3 regions of the Oleiphilus sp. HI0043 genome follow, and region 2 is predicted to be linked to each of the others. Evidence: predicted binding sites of a transcription regulator. Region 2 holds the regulator's gene; each other region holds the start of a gene.
The links. Region 2 encodes PhoB, which activates phosphate uptake and scavenging genes when phosphate is short. Its sites were predicted from a motif close to TGTCATANNNNTGTCANA; they were not measured.
Positions count from the first base shown of each region.

Region 1 (9,906 bases), on a different contig from region 2:
GCCACCACCTTCAAGAAAATAGTCCCTGTTTTCTACGCCAATTTCTTCGATAGTTTCCAAACAATCTGCAGAAAAACCCGGACAAATTACCTGCACAAAGCGTGTCCCCTGCTTCGCGAGGGATTTTAGCGTTTCATCAGTATACGGCTGCAGCCACTCTGCAGCGCCAAAGCGTGATTGGAAAACGGTCATATACTGATCACCATTTAATTCAAGCGCCTCAGCAATCAACTGACTGGTTTCATTACACTGGGTATAGTAAGGGTCGCCTTTATCATGACTAAATTTAGGCAAACCATGATAAGACAAAAGCAGCTTTTCGGCTTGTCCGTGCAGTTTCCAATGTTCACGAATACTCTCGACAATCGCGTCAATATAGGGTGGGTAATTATGGTAGCTAGCCACGAAACGCAAGCTTGGTATCTGGCGGCGGGAAACATAATCTTTAGCGACTGCATCAAATGTTGAGCCACCTGTGGCACTGGCATACTGGGGATATAAAGGAAGCACTAAAAGCTTATCGCATTGTTGTGACGCCAGTTGGTCAAGTCGGCTGGCAATAGAAGGCTCACCATACCGCATGGCATAATCGAACAATATGGATGGCTTCTCTGCGCCTGAATTAACAGCCTGTCGCAAGGCTGTAAGCTGATCTTCAGTATGATATTTAAGCGGAGAACCGCGCTCAGCCCATACCGTCTGATAGGCATGAGCCGACTTCTTGGGCCGCACTCTAAGAATGATACCATGCAGGATAAACATCCAAATTAGCCGTGGAATTTCGACAACGCGGGGATCAGATAAAAATTCTGACAAATAGTGCCTCAAAGCCTTCGCTGTTGGCGCCTCTGGCGTACCTAAGTTAGTGATTAATACACCAACTTTCCCTTCGCTAGAAGGATAAACTTTTCCCGCTTTTAAACCCATAAATCAATTTTCCAAACGTTATGCTATTAAGCGCGCCCATAAATAGCCTAAGTACTCATGCCACGCTGCATCGGTTTTTGCCAGGTTTCGTGACTTTGGTATCCAGCTTCGCCAGCCTAAGCAATTCACTTCACATGACCTGAAATTTGTTGGCGAAGCAAGCAATGACTTAGTCTCGCCTTGCTGCAAAGTGATTTCTTTCTTAAACAAATAGACAGAACGGGGCATATGCATTGCTGACGTCACTAACGCAAATTTGGCACCGTTTATAAATTTAACCCAATGCCTGGCCTCTTCTGCCGTATCCTTTACCTCTTCAGCCAAATAAATATCGCTCTCGGGTACTCCAAGGGCTATCGCCACTCGTGATGCCGCTTTAGCATGAGATTCAATATCATCCCCATGATAGCCAGAAAGTAATAACTTTGACCCGGGATTTGCTCTGTAAATCATCAAGCCTTCAGTCAACCGACTTAATGAGGTTCCGCTCAATAGACTGCTTAAAGGTCGCTCATTCGCTGTTGAATGCCCGCCACCTAACACTAAAACAAAATCTACGGGCTGGCCTTGGTAGGCGGGATACTGTGACTCAAGAGGCCTGATCAAAGCATCCGTCACCGGTGAAAGGCTCAAAATAAATAAAGCAGTAATACTGAATAAACTGAGTATTCTGCCTAGCTTTACATAACGCTTTCGATAGAAAAAACCTGCTAACAGTAAACCGATCAAGATAAGCGGTACCGACATTAACGACATACCTAGCAGCTTTTTTAGGCCGAACAAGATATCCATCAGTTTGCGCTAACAACCTCAAAGTCTGCAAGAATATAAAGTTCACCTGAAGCGTCCAACACTTTCACCTGCCAAGCACCCAGCATATGTTTATCAATAAACTTACTTGAGTAGGACTTCTGTTTAGCAACATTTACCGGGATCCTCACCTTTGCCTGCCTTACCCCCTCACGATACCAGTGATGATAGAGTGTAGCGCCTCGCAAGCCATGCATCTCAGTATGCAGGATGACTTTGATCAGCCCGGATTCAGGCATTACGACACGATGCTGCAAGGGTTCTCCTGGAACATCATTCTTAATACTTAGGCTCAGCACAGCTTCTTTTATGGCGCTATTTATAATCAGGACAGAAGCTGGGCTCGCCTCGGAAATTTTGACTGCAGGCTGAGCGTTAACGCTTTCATCGCTGTCTGTCTCAAGAGGCTTAGCTTCAGGTGCCGGGGCTTTAATTTCTTTAGGCTCTTCAACAACTTTGGGTGTACTCACAAGCTGCGCTAGTTCCTCTGGCTTTAACTCTCCCAAAGGTGGCACCGTTACTTCGGGCTTTGGTGAAGCCTGCTTTACAGAGTCAGGATCGTCTGTTTTTTCTATGACCGCTATCTTCGGCTCCTTGATACTGCTATCTAGTGGTGTCTCAGCCTCATCAAAATCAAGTGCATCATCCTTGTTGGCAGTGGATAAACTGATAAGCAACACCAGCACGACTAACACAAGCAAGCCAAACCCTACGATGCGGTCCCAGCGAACAAAACTCTCTTCATAATGGCTATAGTCTTCACGCTGCTCGGGCAAAGGTCCGAGTGCTATCTTTCTTTTTGAGCTCATTTGTTTTTCTCTATGGCCGTGCGCCTGCCTGAACAAGCATTAAATCAATATCAAAGAAGCCCTTTCGTCGAGCAATTTTCAGAGCAGTATCACCGTCATCATCCTGATAATTCAGGTCCGCTCCAACAGCTATTAGCTGCTGGGAAATCAACATATTGTTATCTTCTACAACATGCATAAGCACCGAACGCCCCAAAGGGTATGCGTCAACTTGAGCACCGGCATTAATGAGTATTTTTAGCGTCGTTAGGTGGCCCTTTATCGCTGCTTTTGCTAAAGCTGTATAACCCTCTTTATCTCGATGATCCAATGATACACCTCTTACAATAAGCATTTTCACGATCTGATCAAAGCCCTGATCTGCCGCTTCAATCAACGCACTAGAGTCGCCCAATGAAAACCCTTCCTGCCACTGACTCCCTGCCGTCAACAAGATACGACTTATCGACGCATGTCCATTACTGAGAGCCAAGGAAAATGCCGTTCCTTCGGGTGCCATAGCATTCAATTTACCACCTTGAGAAAATGCCTTTTTTAAAGCACTGCTATCACCCCGTTCGGCAGCAAGCATCATTGGCGTTTTAGCAGGAACCTTTTGAGGACTGAGGTCCAGACGGCTTAGAATTGCTTCCGTTTGCTCATCATTTCCGGAAATAACACTACACGATGCTATCAACATCCCTGCAATGAATAGTATCATTAAGCGATAGTACATATAGTCAGTTCTTAGTTGTTGAGTTGAGAGAGAGTCTTAAGTTAACTCTACGCTACACCAAGGCGCCATTGTCATGTAATTTGAAGCCCCAGTAAAGCACTGCCTGGCAATCACTTTATTTGTATCAATTACCACCAAAATAAGTCACCGCTAACAAGTATTCACTGCATGCATCCAAGCCAAGATATCACCCTGACCCCCGAGCAAATTAAGGTTGTAGAATCACCCCTTGCTCATTATGTGGTCACTGCTGTCGCAGGCAGCGGTAAAACAACGACCCTAGCTCATCGGATAGTATATCTATTGAGCCAGGGCCATGATGCACGGCGAATTCTCATCCTAATGTTCAACAAAGCAGCAAAGACCGACTTTGCCGCCAAACTAAGACGGATCGGTAACCACCATAGCCGCCTTCCCGAGGTGCGAACCTTTCATGCGATGGGTTATCGGCTATACCAACGTTTTATTCAAGAAGGGCAACTGCGACCATTTAATAAACAAATCCTCAGTGATAAGGAGATCGACTTTCATATCTGGCGAATGCTAAATCAAATACTTGATTCCGAAGCCCTTAAAGATGCCAAACGTAATAAGAAAGATTACGTTGAAGCAGGCCACCAGTTTATCGAATCCGTTAAAAATGGCCTGCTGTCACCTCAACAAACCCTCTATGATCTTGATTTGAGCGATAAGTTCGGCTTTCTTCCTCAATTGTTTGATGTCTTCGAAAGCTGGCGAAAACACAACGCCAGAATCAGCTACACGGATATGCTTTACGATACCGTGATCGCTATTCAGCAAAATCCCTCTTTAGAAAAGCTTGTTAGCAACAAGATGGATATTGTGCTGGTCGATGAATACCAGGACACCAACGACCTTCAGCACGCACTGTTAAGCTATATCGCAGGGGACCGCGCCAAAGTGACCGTCGTTGGCGACCCTGATCAGACGATATACGAGTTCCGCGGCGCAAAACCCGAATACATCATTAACGGCTTTTCCCAACAGTTTCCAGGGACGCAGAAGCTCAATTTGAGCTACTCATTCCGCTATGGGCATTGCGTTTCTTTATTAGCGAACCACCTGATTTCCCACAACTCAGGGCGACAAGCACTGCTTTGCAAATCACATGAGTCAAACCCCTCTACCCGGGTAGAAGTACACAAGTCTAAAGATGACCCCAAGACAGTGATTGATATCCTCTCAGGCACCCCTTCTCAGGATTTGTCTCAGTATGCAATTCTCACGCGAGTTTGGAGTCAGACGGTGGGCATTGAGCTCGCGTTGTTAGAAGCCGGCATCAATTACCATATGGATGGCTACCCCGGTGTATTCCACTCCAATGAAGCGCAAAGTATTTGCGCACTGTTGGAGTTGGCATGTGGACACTTTAAAACCATGTCTACTGAGCAACGGGCTTTGAAACTGGACCTTCTGTTTCATTTTCCACATGTGGGTTTACCCGACACACAGATCAAGGCCTTTTGTCATACACTTGCTCAGCATGACAGCAATTGGGGACAATTGACCAAGGAAGCCATACCTGAAGATATTAAGCGTATACAAGCTATAAAATTAGAACGGCTGGCAAGAGCACTGAATGCGCTAGAGAACAAACCGCAGCCCTTAGCCGCGACCTTTGCAAGCTATTTTAATGAAACTGAATTATATGAAGGGATTCGTTCTCTTAGCCTGAGCCACGATCATGCAGAGGAAAAAGTCGCCTCAATTCAGGGAATTGCCCGCTTTCTAGCTCAACACAAGCTTAGCCTCGAAGATACGCTCAAGCTTTTTATTAAGCTACAACAAGACTCCGAGCAACATAACCATAAGACTAAAAAAACCGATACGGTCCAGCTATCGACCATTCATCGCGCAAAAGGCCTCGAGTGGAAACAAGTCATTATTCCCGGTCTCAACAACAAAACCCTGCCCTATACCTACAAAGATGAAATGCTAAGCAAAGCCTTGCTCGAAAGTGAAAGGCGTCTGTTATACGTCGCAATGACGCGTGCCAAAGAATGCTTACACCTCCTTATTCCTGAAGATGTTTCGAACAGCAAAGCTCAAATTTCACGTTTCCAGCATGAGCTTAATATCCCGCAAAGCACAGCGTTGGGAAGTGCTCTGGATAGTAAGCAAATAGAAGTCGCATTAGGCAAACCAAGTCGTATTACGAGGCAATATGCAGAAGAGTTACGGTGCACCTTGGTCGCTAGTGATATGGCTTCAGAAAATACTTCAACGAGCAGTGCAATATGGTTCGCAAATACGGTTAAGCATGTAGTACTTGGCTTAGGTTGGGTAAAAGAAGAGTCAGGAAATGCTTTTTCAGTCGAATTCGAAGATAAAGAGCTACGCACATTCAGTAAAGAAACAGCAGATCGCTTCTTTACTGTATTGGACTAGGCTTTCAAGCGCCTAATCGCTATTTGGTAGCGCCCTGATACCGCCCATTTCATCAATGGCCACATAGATAAAAACAGCTTCGGTAATCTTACGGGTTTGACTACCTCGTGTATCGGTTCCGAAAACCTCTACTCGAATTTTCATCGAACTACGCCCGGTATCCATTAGCTCGGTATAGCAACTTACTTGGTCACCGATAGAAACTGGCGATAAAAACTCTACTCTTTCAATCGCAACAGTCGCTGAGCGGCCTTTAGATATCTGGCTCGCTGCGGTCGCTGCGGCCAAATCCATCTGTTCCATTAACCAGCCAGCGTAAATGTCACCATGTACATTGGTATTACGAGGCATCGCAATGACTTGCAAAGTCAGACGACCCGAAGGCCCCAAACCCGATTCAGATGAATTCATTTGATCTCTTTCCTTTAATAAAGCGGCTTGCTTTCAGTATAGCCAAGATCGGAAAAGTGCCAGTGAAAATCATACACATGTGACCAAAACTTGAACTGGCCCCGAATATTTCATTTTTTGTCATAAAAATTGGTCAATGCCGAAGCGACTTTCTTAGATTTAGCTATCTAAGCAATACAACAACTCCCCGCTAAGCCCCGTAGATATGGGATCTAACAGTTTTTTTACATTCTTATGACACTTATGTGACAAACAAGACGGAGCTGTCACATAACTGTAACATTGCATCTTTATAGTGGCCTCATCAAGAAAGTAAGCAAACAAATTTTTCGGCAATTAAGCCACTTAGGAGCACTCAAGATGATAAAGAAAATAGTTAGTATCTTAGCCCTCAGTACATTAGGTGCTGTGAGCACTGCACACGCAGATGTTGATCCAAACCTTCCTAAATACGAGAAAGCCAGTGGCGTTTCAGGCAACCTTTCAAGTGTTGGTTCTGATACCTTGGCAAACCTGATGACACTTTGGGCCGAAGACTTTAAGCGTAACTACCCAAATGTAAACATTCAGATTCAAGCAGCGGGTTCTTCAACTGCGCCTCCAGCTTTGACTGAAGGTACCTCAAACATTGGCCCAATGAGCCGTATGATGAAAGACAAAGAGCGCGGCGCATTCGAAAAGCGTCACGGTTATGCGCCAACAGCCGTTCCAGTTGCAATCGATGCATTAGCAGTATTCGTAAACAAAGATAACCCAATCAAAGGTTTGACTATTCCTCAGATCGACGCGGTTTTTTCATCTACTCGTAAGTGTGGCTTCGACAAAGAAGTAAAAACTTGGGGTGACTTGGGTGTGACGGGTAACTTGGCTGGCCAAACTGTTCAGCTTTTCGGTCGTAACTCTGTATCAGGTACTTACGGTTACTTCAAAAAGAAAGCACTATGTAAAGGTGACTTCAAGAACAACGTAAATGAGCAGCCAGGTTCAGCATCAGTTGTTCAGGGCGTATCTGAGTCTATCAACGGTATCGGTTACTCAGGTATCGGTTACAAGACTGCATCTGTTCGCGCACTACCACTTAGCAAAAAAGCAAGCCAGCCATTTGTTGAAGCGACTTCAGCAAACGCGGTAACAGGCAAATATCCACTATCTCGCTTCCTATATGTTTACATCAATAAAGCGCCTAACAAAGACTTGTCTCCACTTGAAGCAGAGTTTGTTAAGTCAGTATTGTCTCAGCAAGGTCAGGAAGTTGTGGTAAAAGACGGTTACGTTCCACTACCTTCAAAAGTTGCTGAAAAGAGCTTGAAGGAACTTGGCCTACTGTAAATAACACAGGCTACTTCCGTCAGGGATGACGGTTACAAATTGTAATATAATAAAAAATCTTCTCACCATTCTATGATGAGGAGATTTTTACTTTATAATACGCGCACTTTTTACACGCTAAATCTTATTCGCAAAGATAATCTGGACATGACGACTATGAATAAAGCTGCTGTATCTGAGCCACCTAAGCTCGACTTTGATAGCCCTAAACTCGTACGCTACCGTAAGATTAGGAAGATCAAAGACCAGGTTGCAAGCACCTCTATTGGCATGGGAGGAGGCAGTGTCATCTTGGCGATCACGCTGATTTTCTTCTATCTGCTTTATGAAGTTATGCCATTGTTCGAGTCGGCTGAAATTGAGGCCGTCAGTGAATACCAAGTTCCAGCAGCAGACTCAGGCACAACGCTATACTACGCCATGGAAGAGCAAGCTGAAAAAGCCCTTCGTGTGACGGATCAGGGCAATATTATCTTCTTCAATACGCAAGACGGCAGCGTTGTCAGTAATCAGCGCCTACCCATCCCTGAAGGCGTTAGTGTCACAAGCGTCAGTGCTGCAGAGCCCGCCAGTCGCACTATTTTGGCAGGTTTGAGTAATGGCCAAATTATTATCGTTAAGCACAGCTACAAGATCACCTATCCAAACGATAAGCGCCTTATTACGCCTTATATCGAGTTTCCCTTTGGCGAAGAGCCAATGGATATGGACGAATCAGGGCACCCAATTACATTTGTCTCATTATCATTAACTGAAGACGCCATTTTGATCGTTGGCGCGAATGATCAAAGTGAACTGTTCTCAACTCGCTTCTCAAAAGAAGAAAACTTCATGACCGGTGAGGTAATGCTTGAAGCAGAGCCTGTTAGCATGCCGACATTGAATAGTGAACCAAAGTTCGTCATCGCTGAACCCGGTATGCGCTGGGTTTTTGTAGCATCGGAAAAAGACATCAACATCTTCGACCTGGCCGATAACGAACAGGCGACCATTAACGGCACCGTTCATTTGCCCGAGAACAGAGACATTATCGGCATGGAACTTTTACTTGGCGGTTCCTCTATATTGGTGACTGAGTCCGGCGGGATTGTTTCTCAATGGTTTATGGTTCGTGACGACAACAACCACTACTCATTACAGCGAATTCGTGACTTCTCAATTGATGAAGATTCTACGGCAGAAATCACATCAATCGCCATTGAACACCGCCGAAAAGGCTTTGCCTCGGTAGATGATAGCGGCACCATTTCTTTGTTCAACACGACTGCTCACAGCACAACATTAGAGAAGAAAGTAAGCGACGCCGCCATCACACATGCCAGCATCGCACCTCGCGCTAACTATGTATTAGTCGAAAATGAGCAAGGTCAGATTAGCTTCTGGCACATTGACAACGAACACCCTGAAATTTCTTTCTCAGCCCTATGGCAAGAAGTTTGGTACGAAGGGTACCAAGAGCCAGAGTACGTTTGGCAGTCTTCAGCCTCTAACAACGACTTTGAACCAAAGTACAGCCTGTCGCCACTTGCCTTTGGTACATTAAAAGCAGCATTTTACGCTATGCTAGTCGCGACGCCACTTGCTATCTGCGGCGCGCTATATACGGCTTACTTCATGGCACCCGCACTGCGTCGTAAAGTGAAGCCTTCGATAGAACTTATGGAAGCACTACCGACGGTTATCCTCGGTTTCTTGGCAGGTCTGTTTTTCGCGCCATTCATGGAAGATCACTTACCAGGCATCTTTGCTTGGCTCTTGATTACCCCGCTCTCTTTACTTGCGTTTGGCTTCATTTGGGTGAACTTACCCGACCGAATTAGACACGCCGTACCGGAAGGCTGGGACCCCGTGCTGTTAATTCCGGTTATCTTGTTAGCCTCGTGGTTCAGTATCGAAATTAGCCCGGTATTGGAAGTCGCCTTCTTTGGCGGCGATATGCGGTCTTGGTTGACCAATGAAATGGGCATCGATTTTGACCAGCGTAACGCCTTAGTCGTGGGCGCCGCGATGGGCTTTGCCGTCATTCCTACTATCTTCTCGATTACTGAAGATGCGATTTTCAGTGTACCGAAGCATTTGAGCTATGGCTCTCTGGCATTGGGTGCTACCCAGTGGCAAACCATGACTCGCGTCATTCTTCCTACGGCAAGCCCGGGTATCTTCTCTGCTGTAATGATCGGTATGGGTCGTGCAGTTGGTGAAACCATGATCGTATTGATGGCAACGGGTAACACGCCAATCATGGATGTGAATATTTTTGAAGGCATGAGAACCTTGTCTGCCAACATCGCAGTTGAAATGCCAGAATCCGAAGTCGGCAGTACACACTACCGTATCTTGTTCCTGGCAGCCTTTGTATTGTTCCTCTTTACCTTTGTTGTTAACACCTTTGCTGAATGGGTTCGTCAGAGCCTTCGTTCTAAGTACAGCGTAATTTAAGGATTAAAATCATGAGAGTACCTTTAAAGAAATGGTTTAAAGACGGCGATCCTTGGG
Region 1 covers NZ_LWEY01001389.1:1,421-11,326, reverse strand. The annotation lists gene hemH (ferrochelatase) at 1-927, opposite strand, end outside; gene A3729_RS18930 (ElyC/SanA/YdcF family protein) at 946-1,719, opposite strand; gene A3729_RS18925 (DUF2914 domain-containing protein) at 1,719-2,546, opposite strand; gene A3729_RS18920 (ankyrin repeat domain-containing protein) at 2,557-3,261, opposite strand; gene A3729_RS18915 (ATP-dependent helicase) at 3,430-5,670, shown strand; gene A3729_RS18910 (acyl-CoA thioesterase) at 5,683-6,081, opposite strand; gene A3729_RS18905 (PstS family phosphate ABC transporter substrate-binding protein) at 6,442-7,410, shown strand; gene A3729_RS18900 (ABC transporter permease subunit) at 7,567-9,849, shown strand; partial or broken gene pstA (phosphate ABC transporter permease PstA) at 9,861-9,906, shown strand, end outside.
Region 1: a site for PhoB is predicted at 6,346-6,363, ahead of A3729_RS18905 (PstS family phosphate ABC transporter substrate-binding protein). Genes of this name have one in related genera too.

Region 2 (9,906 bases):
CTTGAATAGCAAGATCAAAACACCGCCAGCGAAGTTTGACAAACTGCCCTGCAATGCCAAACCAACGGCCAAGCCAGCAGCACCGAGTACTGCAACGAAAGAAGTAGTTTCAATACCAACCATTGATGCAACAGCAATCAATAGCATCATCTTGAAGATGACTGACGCCAGGCTACTGACAAACGAACCAAGCGTTGGATCCGCTTTAGACGTAAAATGCTTTTCAACCTTGCTAACAATTCGATTTATCACCCAAAGACCAATTATCAAGGTAACAATAGCCAGAACAACTTTTGGCCCGTAAAGAATTGCAGCTTCTACAGCTATATCAGCATAGCCTTCTAGCTTATCTGTAGTTTCAGTTATATTTTCCATAGTCTTCCTTTTTTACCCTAGTTTAAAAGTAACTTTATTGTATTATCTATGATGCATCGAAATGCTGTTGTTATTATTCCTCGCAGCATAAAGTAGCTACACCAAGCTGGTCAACTTAACACTGTCAATCATCATTAAAATGTCATGAATACTGTCGATACACTCAACGCTAACTTAAATAAAACTCTCGCTAAAGGTCGTGTCAAGGCGACTAAACCTCCCGCCTGCCCTGCAATCGGCCTTTATCTGTTTGACCCAGCTGTATTACAGGGCCCACTTAGCCATGACGAAGCACAGGCTGTTGTGGCCGAACCTGCCTACTGGTCTTTTTGTTGGGCAAGTGGACAGGTTTTGGCTCAGTTCATTCTGGAGAACCCGGAATATGTGCGTGGTAAGACAGTGCTAGATTTTGGTAGCGGCTCGGGTGTTGTTGCAGTCGCTGCTGCCAAGGCTGGTGCCAAAAAAGTCATAGCTTGTGATATCGACTCAGACGCTCTTGAAGCTTGTCGTGCAAATGCCGAACTCAACTCTCTGAGCTTTGACTACTCTGAAGACTTTATGGCTTTTGATGAAGAGCTCGACCTGATCACCGCGGCGGATGTACTATATGACAAAGATAATCACGACTTGCTAGATTTGTTTACCACTAAATGTCCTCAAGTACTTCTTGCTGACTCCCGCGTAAAAGTACTGCCCTCTTCCGCTTACGATTTGCTTGAAGTAAAAGAAGCCCGTACTTGTCCAGACCTAAATGAGTTTGAAGAATTTAACAAGGTGCGTATTTACCACTCAAACACTTGCTCTTAATAGTTGGCGCAATAAGGATCAGGTGAATCACTGTGCCTAACAAGTCTACAAACCAATCATTTAGCTCGAAACTACGGTGGGGCAAGTAAGCCTGAACAAGCTCAATACCCAGACCAAAGCAAGCCAAGCAAAATAGTATTGCCCTTAAACCTAGCCTTGGATAGGCAATTTGAACCAATAAAGAAAGTACAAAAAATGCTACTAGGTGGAGCACCTTGTCACTCACATTAACTTGCTCCAGCCCCGTAAGGGGTGAAAACGCGGCAATACAAGAGAACAGCAAAGCAAGGTACAAAACGATTTTGTTCAGCCAGGTAAACTGGATTATCTGACTAAAAAGGTGTAGCACTTGAGAACTCCATAAAAGTTTTAGTCTTTGGCTGGTAGATACTTAAGTCTGTGGCATGTAGGCATAAACGGCTACTAGCCTTTAATGCCGACTCGTGAGCATAAAGCCCATCGCCCAATATTGGATGGCCGGTATATAGCATATGAACACGTAGTTGATGAGAGCGACCTGTTATCGGCGTGAGGATGACTCTCGATGCCTGTTCTGAGCGAGTCGTACATTGATAGAAGGTCTGAGCAGCTTTACCTTCATGTGAAATCATCTGTCGAGGCCGATTGGGCCAGTCGGTCTTCAATGGCTGATTAACTTCGCCACTTTCATCTTCCATAAAGCCATAAACCAAGGCTTCATAGCGCTTTTTGACTTCTCTGTCATGAAACTGCCTACTAAGCTCCCTGTGGGAATCCGCATCAAGCGCCAAGACCATCAAGCCCGAGGTTGCGCAATCCAAACGATGAACCACCCTGATAGTGGGAAATTGGTCTTGTAAGCGGCTCAGCAAGCAATCAGCTTTGTCGGGGCCTCTGCCCGGAACTGATAGCAAACCGGAGGGCTTATTAACCACCACAAGCTGTTCATCTGAATAAACAATCTCGATTTGAAAATCTGGACGCATTGGCTACAACTACCTAGTGACATTACTTTGATTTCATCAGAGCACTGCTGAAACTCCAAGCGAGCTATTATACACTGCCTACAACCCTATTAAGCCCTATAAATTTCTTAGACGATATTCTGATCAGGAGCGAATCTTCACATGAAGGGAAATATGTTTACCGGCTTTGGCTATCTGGCTCAAGGTTTCAAGATCATTTGCCAGCCCGGCTTTCGCCTATTTTTACTGGTTCCTTTAACCGTAAATATCATCTTGTTTACGCTGCTCATCATGTGGGCATATAGCCTAGTAGACGGTTGGATGGCGACCTTATTGTCTTGGGTCCCAGAATGGCTAGGATTCATGGAGTGGTTATTCTGGGGAATCTACTTCTTAGCCATCTTAATGACGCTGTTTTATGGCTTTATTGCCGCCGCGAATTTAATCGGCGCTCCTTTTTATGGCTACCTGGCAGAACTCACTGAAAAGCACTTAAGCGGCCAAGATAAAGGTGAAGACTTCTCATGGAGCGAGCTACTGGCAATGGTTCCCAGAACCATCATGCGAGAACTCCAAAAGCTTGTTTATTATATCCCGCGGGTGCTAGTGCTATTGGTTTTAGGCTTAATCCCCGGCTTGAATGTGATTATTGCTGTTATCTGGATTATTTTCTCAGCCTGGATGATGGCCATTCAATATATCGACTACCCGGCAGATAATAATAAGATGAGCTTCCCCGATATGAAAAACTACCTGGCTAGCCATCGTCTGACATCACTAGGTTTTGGGCTGGTAACGTTTGGGGCAACGCTTCTGCCTATCGTGAATTTTCTGGCACTGCCCGCTGCGGTGTGTGGCGCGGTCGCATTTTGGGTAAACGAAGAAAGATCTTTAGGCAATATCAATATGAACTTTGAAGCAGAGGCGCAGAAAAAGCTATCCAAGTAAATGCAGATAGCTCATCAAGATGCATTTGCTAGCGCTTTCTGTTCATTAGCCGAGCTACTGGAAACCATTATCGATGCCGGGAAGTGACAAATAAACTCACTGCCTATGCCTTCTTCACTATGGATTTCCAGCTCGGCATTATGATTGATCAATACATGCTTCACGATCGCTAAGCCCAAGCCTGAGCCGCCACTTGAGTGGTCTCTGCTGGGGTCCGTTCGATAGAAGCGTTCCGTCAAGTGAGGGATGTGAACGGAATCAAAACCTTCACCGGTATCACGCACACAAAAGTGAGCACCTTCTTCATCCAGCCACCAGCTGATGTCGATATCACCACCGGTGGGCGTATACTTAACTGCATTAAACGCAAGGTTTGAGAAGGCGCTATAAAGCTGACGAGAGTCACCGGTAAATAAACAGGGTTTGGTGCTTTCAAAGTCCAAACGAATATTCTGATTTTTGTCAGCGCTAAAGGCTCGTGCGTCGCGGTAGACTTCTTGTAGTACCGGTTCGATATCGATCGCTTGAGTATTACTAGGCAGGCCTTCAGTTTCATACTTGGCGAGTAACAAGAGGTCACTAATCAGGCTTTCCATCCGTTTCGTTTGCTCTTGCATTGAATTTAAGGCTCTTCGCCACTTCTTAGGTGTATCTTCAGCATCCTGGAAGGTTTCGATATAACCTCTAATAACCGTCAATGGCGTTCTCATATCATGAGAAACATTGCTAACGAAGTCACGCCGCATCTGTTCAAGTCGCTGCACACGCGTCACATCTTGCGCGAAAACCAAGCGGTCATCTTTGCCAAACAAAGTGATATGTACTTGCAAAGTTGCACTTTTATTTAAAGGTGAACGTAGCTCTAAAGGTTCGTCGTAATTCTTGCTTTCAAAATATCGCTTAAAGGAAGGGTCTCTAAGCAAATTTGTTATCAGCTGACCTCTATCTGACTCTCGTTTAAAGCCAAGTACTGTACTTGCAGAGTCATTCCACCAGTCCATCGCACCTTCAGAGTTAGTCATGACGACAGCCTCTTTTAGTGCATTGGTAGATAATTGGACACGAGCAATCATTGACCGCAAGTTTTCTTGAGTAATGCGATTTTGATATTGAATTTGATATAGACCGTCAAACAGATCGCCCCATAAACCATGGCTTTCGGGAATTGCTTGGTCTTCTTGTACACTGTAAAGCCAACGATGCAGCTTAACAGCCTGGCTGATTGTCCAGGCTAAGTAGGCAAAGCAGCCAATCGCGAGAACCCACGCTAATTCCCCAATCAGCAGGCCAAGTACCAGCAAGCCAATCACAGCCCAAAAAAGGGAGTATAAGTGACCGATGATTCGTTTGTGCATAACCTTATGCTCCAGCACAGGAAGACAGATTCATTCTCTGATTCAATAGTTTGCCATTAAAACGCAAACGGTACAGAGAGTGTGCACCCTTCGTCAATGATCGAAGTCATGTGCATGAAAAATCGAGCTCCTTGCCACCTTTCTTATTTTATAACAAAGTTACCAATGCTCAAGCGCTATGCAGCACCTTGAGCAGAAAAACGATAGCCAGTACCTCGAACAGTTTGAACCAGGTATTCATGCCTTTCACCTAATGCCTTGCGAAGGCGCCGAATATGAACATCAACGGTTCGATCTTCAACATAGACATTGCCACCCCAAACTTGATCAAGTAGCTGGGAACGGCTATAAACGCGGTCTTGATGCGTCATAAAGAACTGCAGTAGCTTAAACTCAGTTGGCCCCATGCTCAGCAAATTATTGTGAGCGGTAACGCGATGACAAACTGGGTCAAGTACCAATCCATCTATTTCGATTTCACTTTCGACACCCGCAGGCGTCGCACGACGAAGTACAGCTTTAAGACGAGCAACCAATTCACGAGGAGAAAAAGGCTTAGTAATATAGTCGTCGGCACCGACTTCCAAACCCTGTACTTTATTATCCTCTTCGGTTTTAGCTGTCAGCATAATAATAGGGATATCACTGGTCGCTTCATTGCGTTTCAAGCGTCTTGCCAATTCAATTCCGCTAGTGCCTGGCAACATCCAATCAAGTAAAATCATATCGGGACGTTGATCCACAATAGCAATAAATGCATCCTGCGCATTTGAAGCTTCGATACAATTGTAATCAGCCATTTCTAAAGCAACAGCAATCATTTCTCTGATTGATGCTTCATCATCAACAATTAATACGGTTTTTTCTGACATAGTACTTACTCCAAAAATCAAACTGTATTAAAACGGCAAGCTGTTACAGTTTTATGACACTACACTGTAAGCCTATGCTGAGAACCTAATGAGCGCTCCTTTTTGCGAAGTTTTACAATTCACCTGACATAAAAGTCTAGAAACAGTCCCAGGAATAAAACCATACCCACCCAGTTATTGTTCAAAAACGCCTTAAAGCACTCATCTCTGTCACGATGGCGAATCAAGTGCTGCTGATATACAAATAGTACCGACGCAACGACAATACTCAGAAAGTAAAACTGCCCCATTTCAAGCTGTTCACCTAACAAGCTCAGCGTCAATATCACCAAAACCTGCAAAAATGCGATAATCGCCCGATCAGCCGAACCAAATAAGATGGCCGTGGATTTAACGCCGATTTTGATATCATCATCCCTATCGACCATGGCATACATCGTATCATAAGCAACGGTCCACAAGACTGTTGCCATATAGATCAACCAGATATGCGCAGGCAGTTCATTCACTTGCGCGGCATAAGCCATAGGAACGGACCAGGCAAATGCAGCACCTAAGACCACCTGTGGTAAATAAGTATAGCGCTTCATGAAGGGATAAGCAGAAGCAAGTGCGAGTGCACCAAATGAAAGGTAAATTGTCAGTTCATTGGTAAACAAAACCAGGATGAAAGACAACAGACATAAAACGGCGAAAAAGATCAAAGCCTGTTTTGCACTCACCCGCCCCGTCACCAGAGGGCGAGCTTCAGTGCGCTTTACATGACCGTCTATTTTTCTATCCGCAAAGTCATTGATTACGCAGCCTGCCGAGCGCATGAAAACAGAGCCGGCGATAAAAATAGCTAACACATCCATAGCTGGTATGCCCTCGGCAGCAAACCATAATGCCCAAAGCGTTGGCCACAAAACCAGATAAATACCTATAGGCTTATCCAACCTCGCAAGCCTTACGTAGTCCATTGCAACACTTGCAAACGCGGGTTTACTCTGAGTATTCATATGCCTATTTCTCTCGTTTGCTTGCCTCAAATACCCGAGGCATAAATAGTTCGCTCACCAGCAATGGTTTCTGACGAAGAAAAAATACCGAGCGCCGCCCAAATACGGGTTCTTTAAACTGTTTCACCAAGGAGACACTTTCAAGCTTACTACGCGTCATAACTCTGGATTTAAACAGAAATGCGCCTAAAGGCTTATCTCCCAAATACTGAAGCTGTCTTTCATAACCACTTAGCGTTGTTTTCGGAATAATACTGCGCGCTATCACCCATACTTCTCCGAAACAAAGCAGCTCAACTTCCCTGACCAGCGCTTTCTGACGCTCTCTCACTTTTAGTATCCGCCTCTCCTCAAGACTTGGTACAGCCCAGCCTTGATAAGTGACACGCACACTAAAGTTATTATTTGATGCTTCGATAAGCCTCTTGGTAAGTGAACCTTGATCAAAGACCCAGGAACCATATTGTTTAGGCACTTTCCAGTCGGGTATCCGCCGAGCGGCTGGCTTTAGCATCACATGCCCTTAACTGCGTAAATACCCGGCGCATTCCGCCAATAGCCTTGATAATCCATACCAAAACCAAAAACAAAACGATCCTCAACATTTAAACAAGTATAGTCAGCGAGCAGATCCTTGGTCGCCTTTCTGTCATGTTGCTTATCCAATAAAACCGTCGTCAGAACACGCGCTGCACCTTGCTGCCGACAATAATCCTGTACATGTAAGAGGGTATGCCCTTCATCAAGGATATCATCAACCAGAAGAACGGTTCGGCCCGACAGTGCTTTTACCGGCTTAGCCAGCCAGTCCAAGCGGCTGCCAGAGGTTTCATTCCCATATCGGGTAGCGTGTAAATAATCCAGCTCTAGTGGAAAATTCAAATGAGCGAGTAAGTGACCACAGTACACCAAACCGCCATTCATAATTGAAATAACCAGAGGGTTGTCGGTCGCTAAGTCTTGCTCAATATCTTTGGCTGTCTTTTCAATTGCATCACTTAGCTCAGACATATCGATTAGGCAGTCGGCCTCATTAAAGACTTTCTGGGCTTCGACGGTTTTGGTATTGGACATAGATCTTCCTGATAAAATGGCTGTGCAGATTATATCTGTGAGCCTGCCTGGCCGCAAAGTTACTATCGCTGAAATAGTGAAAGATTTGTGCTGATCGAGCTGATTCGGTAAATTAGCCCGCTAAGTGAATGAGGCAACATTTATTCTCTAAACTAGAATCTTCTCTTCGCATAAGCAAGCGGGCGCTAGTGTAAACCAGAGAGGCATGTTTGTATGCATTCGAAAGGCAAGTAACATTTTGATAATACAGGTATAAAGAATGAAGAAGTGGCAATGCGTAGTCTGCGGATTAATTTATGATGAGAGCGAAGGCTGGCCTGATGATGGCATCGAAGCGGGCACCTCATGGGAAGATGTACCCGAAGACTGGCTTTGCCCTGACTGTGGTGTAGGCAAAGAAGACTTTGAAATGGTAGAGATTTAACATGAATACTTCACCTATCGTTGTCATTGGTAGTGGCTTGGCCGGATATAATCTTGTTAAGGAGGTTCGCAAGCTGGACCAGGAAAGCGAGATTATTGTGATCACTCAGGATGACGCACACTCTTATTCCAAGCCTATGCTCTCGACAGCACTTGCCAAAGGCAAGCAGGCTGATGAGCTATCAATGGCCGACCCGGGAAAGTTCGCGGCACAGCACAATATTTCAATCAGAAATCATACGAGTGTTGACCGAATCGATACTTCTGCCAAAGCAATCCTGATAGGTGAAGAACGCTTAGACTACAGCAAGCTAGTGCTTGCTTGTGGTGCTCAGGTCAATAAGCTCAGTTTTCCCGGAAGTGAGCTTGAGAAAGTCGTTTCAATCAATGACCTAATGGACTACCGCCGTTTTCGTTCTTTGTTAGGCGAAAACTGCTCAGAAAGCCAGAACCATGTACTGATCATGGGTGCCGGCTTAATCGGCTGTGAATACGCGAATGACTTATTGGCAAGCGGTTATAAGGTAACTATCGTTGACCCTTCAAAATCAGCCTTAAACAGTTTGATTCCTGAAGAGGCCGGACAAGCGCTTATCGAAGGCCTTAGTGATGCAGGTTGTCAGTTTGAAATGCAAGCTCATGTAAGCGAAATCACTGAACAAGGAAATGGTTTGCTTGCTCGTTTAAGTAATGGCCAAGAACTTGAGTGTGCCTTGGTTATTTCTGCCGTCGGCCTGAAAGCCAATATACAAATTGCTCAAGACTCGGGGATTGAATGCCAGCAAGGGATTGTCACCAACGCCTTGCTACAAACTAGTGCAGAAGATGTCTACGCCTTAGGTGACTGCGCAGAGATCGAAGGGCAGGTCAGACTCTACGTGCTGCCACTAATGACCTGCGCACGCACCTTAGCGAAGACTCTGACCGGCACACCGAGCCAGGTAAGCTTCGGCATCATGCCGATAGCAACTAAAACACCCGCCTGCCCCGTCGTCGTTTGCCCACCTGCCAGTGCTTCAGGCCAATGGCGCTTCGAACAAGATGGCCTGAATATTTGTGGTCGTCATTATAACGAGCAAGACTGTTTGGATGGTTTTGTACTAACTGGGCAACGCTGTGTTGAAAAACAAGCGCTAGTTAAAGAGCTCAGTAGTCTTTAAGCTAAAGACTCCCTGAATTAGGCGCTTTGTTTAAAACTCAACAAAGCGCGATTAATAAAGTGAGTCATGATCATGCAAGACGTACTACAACAACTCATCGATGTCCTTCAACTTAAGCAACTCAACAACTTAGTCTTTGAAGGTTGCAGCGAAGATTTGGGCTTCAAAAATGTATTCGGTGGACAGGTCTGTGGTCAAGCACTGATGGCGGCTTATCAAACAGTCGATCAACTCAGCGCTCACTCAATGCATGGCTACTTTTTACGCCCAGGGGATCATTCTCTACCAATTCAGTACGAAGTGCAGATTATTCGAGACGGTAGTTCTTTCGCAACACGGCGAGTCATTGCCCGGCAAGACGACAAAGAGATTTTTACCCTCAACGCTTCGTTTCAAAAAGATGAAGCGGGTTCAGAACACCAGTTTGATATGCCCGAAAGCAAGTCGCCAGAAGAACTGGCTTCCGAGCTGGAAATACGTCGTCGCTTTAAGCACCTGATACCTGAAAAACTTAGGGAGCAGTTCACCCGCGATAAACCAATCGAAATCAGACCAGTTAAGCCAATTGACTATACCAACCCGGATATTCGTCCACCCTATAAGCAAAATTGGTTTAGAGCGGTGGCATCAGTCCCCAATGATCTATCATTACACCATTGCCTTCTGGCCTATGCCTCGGACTTCGGCCTGCTTGGTACTAGTATGCTGCCGCACGGTTTGAGTTTTATGCAAAAAGGCATGCAAGTTGCGAGTCTTGATCATTCGATATGGTTCCATCGCCCTTTCAAGGTTGATGAATGGTTACTTTACGATATGGATAGCCCTAGTGCGTCAGGCGGAAGAGGCTTTAATCGAGGGAATATTTTTAACCAACAAGGTGAGTTAGTTGCTTCAGTATGCCAGGAAGCATTGATTAGAAAACGTAGTTAAAACTGCAAATGCGTGAC
Region 2 covers NZ_LWEY01000556.1:12,494-22,399, reverse strand. The annotation lists gene A3729_RS06905 (mechanosensitive ion channel family protein) at 1-375, opposite strand, end outside; gene A3729_RS06900 (methyltransferase) at 520-1,182, shown strand; gene A3729_RS34490 (VanZ family protein) at 1,142-1,531, opposite strand; gene A3729_RS06890 (RluA family pseudouridine synthase) at 1,515-2,147, opposite strand; gene cysZ (sulfate transporter CysZ) at 2,289-3,074, shown strand; gene phoR (phosphate regulon sensor histidine kinase PhoR) at 3,089-4,429, opposite strand; gene phoB (phosphate regulon transcriptional regulator PhoB) at 4,606-5,301, opposite strand; gene ubiA (4-hydroxybenzoate octaprenyltransferase) at 5,421-6,302, opposite strand; gene A3729_RS06865 (chorismate lyase) at 6,307-6,816, opposite strand; gene A3729_RS06860 (hypoxanthine-guanine phosphoribosyltransferase) at 6,816-7,376, opposite strand; gene A3729_RS06855 (rubredoxin) at 7,636-7,800, shown strand; gene A3729_RS06850 (FAD-dependent oxidoreductase) at 7,802-8,959, shown strand; gene A3729_RS06845 (acyl-CoA thioesterase II) at 9,032-9,889, shown strand.

Region 3 (9,906 bases), on a different contig from region 2:
TACATTACGTGTTCTAACATTAACGACAGGTGCTGCAGCAACGACAGGGGTGACAACAGGTGCAGTGTATTGCTGAGTTGCTTGGGGCATTGGGTCGTCTTCACCACCGATCGTTAGACGACCACCTTTACCTAGTCCGCCTTTTACCGTTTGGGCTTTGTATACGCGAAGAGCCTTAACCATTTCATTGAAGGAGTCAGCGAAGGCTGCGGTAACAACCTTACCTTCAGGAGTCTTAGAAAATCCACCTACGCCGACAGCAGCACCGCCACCAAATAGGCCGCCAAGGAAACCGAAGTCATTGTTTTCAGCGCTACCATTTGCCGAAGAAACCTGAACACCAGAACGGTTTTCGATAAGCGTTAAATTGGTTTCGGCTTCATTTGAACTCATTTGACCGGCCGCAAGCTTGCCTAGTGATCCGAAACTGCCAAGTACTGCGCCAAACCCGCCGGTTTTTTCTGCAAACAAGACAGAGGGGCTAAGTGTAAAATCAGCTGCTACCATTTGACCGCCGCCAAAATTACTACCAGAGCGCAGTTGACCAGAATTCATTAGTTGACGTTCACGGTTCATTGCATTCATTGCCGCGCCACGTTCAACGATGACAAAACAGTTTGATTGCTGAATCATGAGTCTTAGGACCGGGACAGTACTTCCTAGTCTTGGATATTGCTGTTTGTAAGTTCCCCACCATGGTAGTGAGGTATCTTCAAAGATAGACAGTGTGCCGAGTGTTTCTTCACACTTTTCGAGTTCTGTGTTGTTATCTACGCTACTTTCACCAGCAGCACTGCCAGTAACGACACCGCTTCCGCCACCACCTAGGGAAGGCATGGTGCTACAAGCAGATAGCAAGATTGATGCGATAGTTATGGATATAACGCTTATTGATTTGATGGGGTTAATTCCGACTTCCTTTTAAATATTCGTGATAACAATATTCAATGTCACATTATGGTTTTACCAACTAACGAAACATTTCCCTCTCTGCTCTATCGAAAAATTACCCTAGGGGCATACTACTTCGTAGTGAGTACTACTCGGAAAAAGACTGCATCGAGCACTGCCTATTATCTTGGCGCTTTTTGAGGGTGATCGAAATATTCTATAGAGCAAAAGTTACAAAAAAATTTCCGTTGCTGTAAGTAACTTGCAATACTATATAACTGTATATTCAGTAGAAAAAAACTCTTAGGATAAACAAAGTACCTTTGCTGAACGTTTTTAGAGGGCTAAATTTATTGGAGAACTGTTATGTTAAAACTAGCAATTTTTCAGAAAGCGCCTTTACTGCTTAACCGACTATAAACAATTGATAAAGCAATCCGTTCCGTTGAAGACGCTGCTACGTAAGGAGCGAGGCTTGTCATACTTTCCGAAGCGATTATTCCAGGTTTACTATTCAATTTATGAAGGAATCTTAAAAAATATGGCAGACTTGCTATTGGCATCTGGCTCCAGTCGCCGGAGAGAACTATTAGAACAAATCGGTGTTCCTTATCATAGTGCATCAATGGATATCGATGAGTCAGTACTTGAAGGGGAATTGCCCGACGCTTATGTAAGGCGCTTGGCTAAAGAAAAAGCCTTAGCAGGTCTCAGCTTTAATCCTGAAAAGACAGTTTTAGCTGCAGATACGACCGTTACGATAGACGGCACGATTCTAGGCAAGCCAGATAATGAACGCGTAGCATTTGAAATGCTAAAGCGTTTATCAGGAACAAATCATCTAGTGCTAACGGGTATCGCTGTGGCGAAGTTATCTGAGGGGAAAGCGGTAATTGAAGCTGATGTTGTGACAACAGAAGTGTCGTTTATGAAGCTGAGTGATCAGCAAATTAGGCAATATATCGCAACGGGTGAACCAATGGATAAGGCAGGTGCATATGGCATACAAGGCAAAGCGGCATTGTTTGTTGAAGGGATTGTCGGAAGCTATAGCAATGTAGTGGGCTTGCCTCTGGCCGAAACAGGGAAGATCTTACAGGCCTTCGATGTGCCTATTTGGCAGGAATAAGGTAAAGGCCAGTAGCGCTGGTTTAGAAGAGTACGGGGCTTAAGTAGTTTGCAATTGATGCCAGCAATATACCTAATCCCGCGCCACACAATACATCTGTCGGATAGTGAAGGCCGAGTACCATTCTCGAGAGGGCAATTAGAATAGAGAAGGGTACCAATAATACAGCGAACTCTGGCAGGTGCCATAGCACAACAGTCGAGAAGCAGGCCGCGTGCATTGTGTGTCCAGAAGGAAAGCTGTATTGATCTAAAGGTGCGCAGCCTTTATAGACATCTTTTGAGCGGATAAATGGTCGTTCTCTTACTAGTTTCTTTTTAAGTTGCTTATAGATCAGTAGGCAAGCACCGCCCGCCGTTATCATCAACCCTGATAAAAGTAGACCTTCTTCACCATATAAGATTGGCAGGACAAGCGCGAGACTATACCAGAAAACACCATCCCCTAAGCGGCTGATTATTGCAAAGAAGGTGTTAACCGTTTTAGTGCGACAAAAATGATTAAGGTACAGGCAAGCTGCAATATCCCAGCTATTGAGCTTATTAAATGCTGTTGATGTTTTGAGAGGATTCATGTGTCTCATCTCCTAGCCTTAAGGGTGGCTTTTCGAGTAACTTTTTGACGAACTGATTGACGATATTGTTCCAGGTAATTGTTTGTGCCAATTGATAGGCATTTTCACGAATTTTTTCCAGCTCGGAAGAGCTTTCGATTGCTTCCAGAGTCAATTGAATGAAGGCTTCGTCATTGTCTAAATTTGCGATATATGCCGAATTGCCATGGCTTAAGTGTTCCTTCGCAGCGGCGTCATTAAATGCAACGATACCCAGCCTGCTTGCCATTGCTTCAGTCACAACATTACCAAAGGTGTCGGTTTTGCTTGGAAATAGAAAAAGGTCTGCTGAGGCATAATACTTGGCTAGCTCTTCACCCGTTTTCATTCCAACGAAACGGATGCCAGGGTGTTCACTTTCCAAGGTTTTTCTTAAGGGGCCATCACCAACGACGACGAAAACACAGTCCGGATGAGTGGCGGTGACGTTCTCATAGGCCTTGATAGCCAAGGCAATATTTTTTTCTCCTGCAACTCGGCCGACATAGAGGCAAACGACTTGCCCATCTGTCACATGCCATCTTTCACGAAGGCGAGAACAGCGTTTACTTGGTGTAAACCGCGAAGAATCGATTCCGCGACTGAGCACACTGACATTTTCAAACCCTTTTCGACTTAGCCATTCCTGCTGTTTTTTCGTAGGCACGATCGTTCCACGTGTCTGGTTGTGAAAATACCTCAGGAAGCCAAATATTAAAGGTTCGAGAAACCCTAGGCCGTAGTACTTACTGTAGGACTGGAAATTAGTATGGAAGCCGCTAAGTATAGGAATATTCAGTTTCTTAGCTGCACGAACAGCTGAAAGACCAAGGGGGCCTTCGGTCGCGACATAAATGGCAGAAGGTGGAGATTTCTTCCATAGACTTACTAGCTTCCTTTTACAAGGTAGGCCAAACTTGAGCTCCTTGTATCTCGGTATAGGAAGTCCGGCAACTGTATAGGTCTCGCATTGATCACTTTCCACTGAGGCATCATCAGGATTCTGCTTGGGTCTGATGATTTGAGTGTAGATACCCTTATTTTGAAGTCCTTCAACCCAGTACTTCAAGGTATTGGCAACGCCATTTACTTCAGGGTAGTAGGTTTCAGTAACAATGCTCACCTTGATTTTTGTCATATCAATACATACTTGGATTTGTACAATTTATGTACAAACTATTCATGTTTGAAGTGACAGTTTGGTGACAAAAGGATGATGGTTTGATGACTTAGGGGCTTTGCCAGAACAGTAGAGTTCTGGGTGTCGCCACAAAAGTACTTATTGAAACTATCTTAAGGGCGAATAAAGTGTGCCCGGTTATGCTTATTCCATCGGGCTTGCTAAGGAATCAAGTAATTCGTTGATCTCTCGTTTAAGTGAGTCATCTTCAATTTTATTGGCGCTAACTTTAGCGTTTTGCAGGTTTTTGATTGCTTCCTCAGTCTGGCCGAGCTCGACCTGCAAGGTCGCCATTGAGTATGCCACTGAAGACATATGGTCTTTTGAATTAATATCGACAGACTTCTTTAGGGCCTTTTCATAAATGGCTATCGCATCGCTTAAGTCTTCTGAAAAGTCAGCTAATGTTTCCCATTGAACAGGGTGATCCTTATCTGTATCTTCATTATCTAGACAGATCGCCTTGAGTTCAGAGTAGAGCGAATCAAAGGTTTCTTGGTCATCTTTTTTCGCTGCTGCCATTAGCTTTTCTGCAAGCCCGTGGACGGCTTTATATATCTTGGTGTTCATCATTTCTTTTTACCTTTGAGTCACGCTGCCTTAGGGTTTACTGTCTAATATTCCTGTTGAATCGAATTGCCATCAGGTGAAACGGCTTTAGCAGTGATTTCCACGTAGATAGTCATAATGTTATTCGCAACCAGTTCATCGATATGGCTCATCAAAGAGGGCAGCTGAATTTCCACAGCCGCTTCTTCTGATTGACCAAACTTACAATCAAAACCCCAATATTTAGTGCCAGAAGGTAGAGGCTTCTTACGTTCCTTTTTGAGAAACTTTCTGATGTCATGTTTTACTGAGTCGACAACGCGAGGCACTTTGATTTTTGGGTGAGCTAATTGATAAGTTTTTTTCATCGGAAGTCCTGCTTGGGTGAGCGCTGTTTGCGCTAGAGAGTTTAAACTGTGGGCAGTGTAATGTTTATGCCGACATTCTACCATGACTTTGACATTTAGCTTGGATTCCTGGGTGTGTGGCCTCCAGCTTAGGGCATACTCATCTTGTTGGGTGGGTAGAGCTTTTTTGAAGGGCCATACTTGCAACTTTATTGATATATCGTCATTGATTGGCGATCTAGGTAGTTTATACTAGGCAGAATTTTATGAATTGAGTGCAGTCTGCTGAAAAATATCGCTGCGATAAGCAATTCACACCGAGCAAAATTGATTCCGGAAGCTTATTTCAAGGCTTCCATTTACAGACTTAGGAATAGTAATGGCCGCATTTGGAACCGTTTTCATGCCTAAAATGGCACTGGCAAGCTACGAAAACAATTCTTGGACCTCTTCAAGTATCATTTCATCCGATAAACTGGAATTACACCCGGGTGCCCATGTCTTGCATTATTCCAGTACATGCTTTGAAGGCTTGAAAGCATTTAAGCATAAAGATGGCAGCATTAATATTTTTCGTATGGATGCCAATGTTCAGCGTATGGCCCAGAGTACAGATTTATTATTCCTACCCGAAATTAACAAAGAACAATTAGGCGATATGATTAAAGAAATCGTCGGACTTTATGTAGAAGACGTACCTGAAGCGCCAGGTTCTATGTATATTCGTCCGACTCATATCGGCACGGAACCAAGCATTGGAAAAGCCGCGGTCTCTTCTGCGACGTCGCTTCTATATGTTTTGTTATCACCCGTAGGTGATTACTTTTCTGGTGGCGTTAAGCCCTTAAGGCTATTGCTAGAAGAAGACGGTATGCGTTGTGCTCCTCATATGGGAATGATTAAGAGTGGTGGTAACTATGCCAGTGCATTAGGCCCAATTGCTCGTGCACGCAACACTAACAATGCTGATCAAGTGCTTTTCTGCCCGAATGGTGATGTACAGGAAACCGGTGCAGCAAACTTCATTCTGATTGATGGAAACGAGATCATAACTAAGGCCTTGGATAGTTCTTTCTTACACGGCATTACTCGTGACTCAATATTAACGATTGCCCGCGATATGGGAATGACCGTGAGCGAACGTGATTTCACGGTAAGTGAATTGATTGAACGCGCACAAAAGCCAGGTACCGAAGCCGCGCTTTCTGGTACTGCCGCAGTATTAACGCCTGTTGGCACCTTAATTCATAATGATGAAGAAATTACAGTAGGTTCTGGTGAGGCAGGTGAAACCACCTTAAAACTTCGCCAGGCACTAAATGATATTCAATGGGGTAAGGCAGAAGATAAGTTTGGCTGGTTGCAGAAAGTCTAAGCCTTGATCATTGCGATGTAATATCGCATTGCGAAAAAGACGCGTATTGAACTGTTTCCTGTGTAGGGGATAAGTTGGTACGCGTTTTTTATATCATCCCACAGATGGGATAAACCTTTTCTCCCCATTTGGCCTCTTTTTAGCACTTCTAACTTGACTTGTGACCAGTGGTCACGGTTAAATAACTACCAGTTACTTATCTTATTTAGGCAAGGCCTTTCCTAATAAGCTGTGTTAGAACATCAAAGCGACTAGCGGTTTATCTCAACGCTAGGTTTTGACACAGCTCCTTTTTCCTCTTACTTTCGTTTCTTACCGTACGCTCTATCTTTTCGACGTTTCTTCTGAGCGGTGCGGGAATTCTTTTTCGATGTTTTAACTTCTTTTGTTAAATCAGGTTCATAGCCGGGTAACCACTGTTGCGGCAAACGTTCATCAAGCACGGCTTCAATTTCTTCTAGTAAATACTCTTCACCTAAGCTTAACAACGATATTGCCAGGCCTTCTTGGCCAGCTCTGCCGGTGCGCCCTATGCGATGAATATAATCCTCCGCAACGTAAGGTAGTTCGTAATTGATGACATACTTGAGCTGGTCAATATCCAGCCCTCGAGCAGCGACATCCGTTGCAACTAAGGCGCGTAGTTTGTTTTGCTTGAAGTCTTCCAGTGCACGCTCACGAGCGCCTTGAGACTTGTCACCATGAATAGCTGCCGTCTTGAGCCCATCCTTGATCATTTCTTTGGAGAGCTCGTCAGCGGCTTGCTTGGTGCGTGTAAAGATGAGTACCTGCTGCCAATTTTTAGAGCCAATTAAGTAAGACGTTAATTCGCGCTTGCGATCCTTGTCGACGGTGTAGACCATTTGTTCAACTTTCTTAGCGGCGGTATTGCGAGCATCGACTTCAATGAGCTTGGGGTCTTTTAATAATTTTTTGCTCAGATCGAAAATAGCCTGATCGAAGGTTGCAGAGAATAGCAGGGTTTGCCGCTGTTTAGGCATGCCCCTCAAAATACGATTTATATCATTAATGAAACCCATGTCTAGCATACGGTCTGCTTCATCAAATACTAGGAACTCAATGTGATTTAAGTCGATACACTCCTTCATGAGCAAGTCGAGTAAACGTCCAGGTGTAGCCACCACAATACTCACCCCCTTTTTGATAGCTTGTATTTGTGGGTTCAAGCTAACGCCGCCATAGGCGATAGCTGACTGAATATTTGTGTTGTGGCTGTAAGTATTTATGCTATTGAATACTTGTAGTGCTAATTCTCGTGTAGGTGTTAATACTAAGGCTTTGGGTGACTGGCAGGAGCTTTCTTCAATGTTGTCATTAATTGGCTTAAGGGTGTTTTGAGCATCAATAAGTTTTTGAATAATGGGAAGGGCAAAGGCTGCGGTTTTGCCCGTACCGGTTTGTGCCCCAGCCATCACATCGTGGCCGGCGAGAACTTCAGGAATAGCTGCTTGTTGGATAGGCGTTGCGTCAAGGTAGCCGAGCTCAAGCAGATGAGTCAATAATTGAGGGGAAAGACCTAGGGTTTGAAAGCTCATGGATATCTCGATTATTGATAGTGGGAAAATGGCGTGCAGTGTAGCGGCTTTATCTTGAACTTGATATATGACACCGCTAGGCTGTTTAATTCCGGGCTTTACTTGATCTGTCATGAAATCTATACGCCAACAGCTATTGATCATTTCATTAGCGTGCAGATTTACCTACAATGCAGCCATTCCTAATATTGAGATTTAGTTATGAAAGTATGTGGTGTTGAATTAAAGGGTAGTGATGCGATTATTTGTCTCTTGTCCATGGATGATGAGATATTCGATATCCCTGACTGTCGCGTAAGAAAAGTGACGCTAGAGAAGAGCCATAGTCTAAAGTACTTTCAGGCTACGTTTGCCAAACTGATGACAGACTATCAAATAGATACCGTAATTATTCGAGAGAGACCGACAAAAGGTAAGTTTGCCGGTGGTGCGATTGGTTTCAAAATGGAGGCTGCAATTGAACTGATTGATGGAGTCGATGTTCGCTTGATAACCCCAGTTGATATCAAAGCAGCTGTTAAGAAAAACCCTATCCCGGTACCTTTTGAAGAAACAGGCCTGAAAGTGATGCAAGAAGCCGCATTTACTACAGCTTATGCCTACCTTATGCGTAGACATTATGGTGTGGATGCAGAACAGGAGTAACGGCCAGGCTTACTTCGACAGTCTTGTATGTTTTATAGTCAATTTGTCTCGACTTTCTAGCCCCAAGTCTTTATAGTTCGCGCCCCTTTGTGCTTAAGCTTCTGTCACTCTTTGCTAAAACCGATTGAAAGACATTCAAGCTGAGCCTCTCACCTTCAAATACCTAGGACGCTCTCTTGATTTCTACCGCTAATATCACCATGCAGTTTGGTGCTGAACCTTTGTTCGAGAACATTTCAGCTAAATTTGGTAACGGTAATCGCTATGGTTTAATCGGGGCTAATGGTTGCGGTAAATCAACCTTTATGAAAATCCTGAGTGGTGAGTTAACACCAACGTCCGGTAACGTTTCTATAACACCAGGTGAAAAGGTCGGTGTACTAAGCCAGGATCAGTTTGCCTTCGAAGAGTACAGCGTTGTCGATGCAGTGATCATGGGTGATGTTGAGCTGTGGAAAGTGAAACAAGAGCGTGATCGTATCTACAGCCTACCTGAAATGTCTGAAGAAGATGGCATGAAGGTCGCTGAATTGGAAACGCAATTTGCGGAGATGGACGGCTACAGTGCGGAGAGTCGAGCCGGGGAAATATTACTATCAGCGGGTATTGCTGAAGAATTCCACTTTGGTTTGATGGCACAAGTTGCACCAGGTTGGAAGTTAAGAGTGTTATTAGCTCAGGCTTTGTTCGCGAACCCTGATATTTTGCTTTTGGACGAACCGACCAACAACCTGGACATTCATACCATTGAGTGGCTCGGTACGGTTTTGAATGAGCGAAAATGTACGATGATTATCATCTCGCACGATCGCCATTTCTTGAATTCTGTGTGCACGCATATGGCGGATATCGATTATGGCGAGTTACGTATTTACCCGGGCAACTATGAAGCCTTTACGGCAGCCTCAACACTAATACGTGAGCAACTATTTGCCGAGAATGCTAAAAAGAGTGCCGAAATTGATGAGCTTCAAGCCTTTGTTAACCGCTTTTCAGCCAATGCGTCGAAAGCTAAACAAGCCAGCTCTCGTGCTAAAAAGCTAGATAAGATAACGCTAGATGAAGTCAAATCGTCTAGCCGTTTAACACCTTCCATTAGTTTCAAGCAAGATAAGAAATTGCATCGCCAAGCCTTGGTGCTGGAAGACTTAGGTCATGGCTTTGACGGTGAGACACTCTTCTCGGGTGGTGACCTGATTCTAGAAGCGGGCGCAAAGCTTGCGGTGATTGGTGAGAACGGGGTGGGGAAGTCAACTTTCTTACGTTGTTTGATGAATGAGATTCAAGCCAATACGGGTGAAGTAAAGTGGGCTGAAAATGCCGTATTAGGCTACTGCCCGCAGGACAGCACGAAAGATTTCGACAGTGACCTAAACCTCTTTGACTGGATGTCTCAGTGGCGTACTGCAAAGCATAACGATTTAATGGTTCGCGGTATGTTAGGTCGAATGCTCTTTACCGAAGATGACGTTAACAAGAAAGCCAAAGTCTGCTCAGGTGGTGAGAAAAACCGCTTGTTGTTTGGCAAGTTAATGATGCAGGACCTAAATATTCTGATTATGGATGAGCCGACCAACCACATGGATATGGAAGCCATTGAAGCTCTGAACGAAGCGCTTAAAAACTTTGATGGCACTTTGAT
Region 3 covers NZ_LWEY01001267.1:15,357-25,262, reverse strand. The annotation lists gene A3729_RS16445 (CsgG/HfaB family protein) at 1-837, opposite strand, end outside; gene A3729_RS16440 (nucleoside triphosphate pyrophosphatase) at 1,433-2,020, shown strand; gene A3729_RS16435 (phosphatase PAP2 family protein) at 2,043-2,594, opposite strand; gene A3729_RS16430 (glycosyltransferase family 1 protein) at 2,563-3,750, opposite strand; gene A3729_RS16425 (tetratricopeptide repeat protein) at 3,937-4,365, opposite strand; gene A3729_RS16420 (DUF6172 family protein) at 4,407-4,709, opposite strand; gene A3729_RS16415 (branched-chain amino acid aminotransferase) at 5,068-6,063, shown strand; gene A3729_RS16410 (DEAD/DEAH box helicase) at 6,363-7,619, opposite strand; gene A3729_RS16405 (DUF3010 family protein) at 7,821-8,264, shown strand; gene A3729_RS16400 (ABC-F family ATPase) at 8,441-9,906, shown strand, end outside.
Region 3: a site for PhoB is predicted at 3,803-3,820, ahead of A3729_RS16430 (glycosyltransferase family 1 protein). Genes of this name have one in related genera too.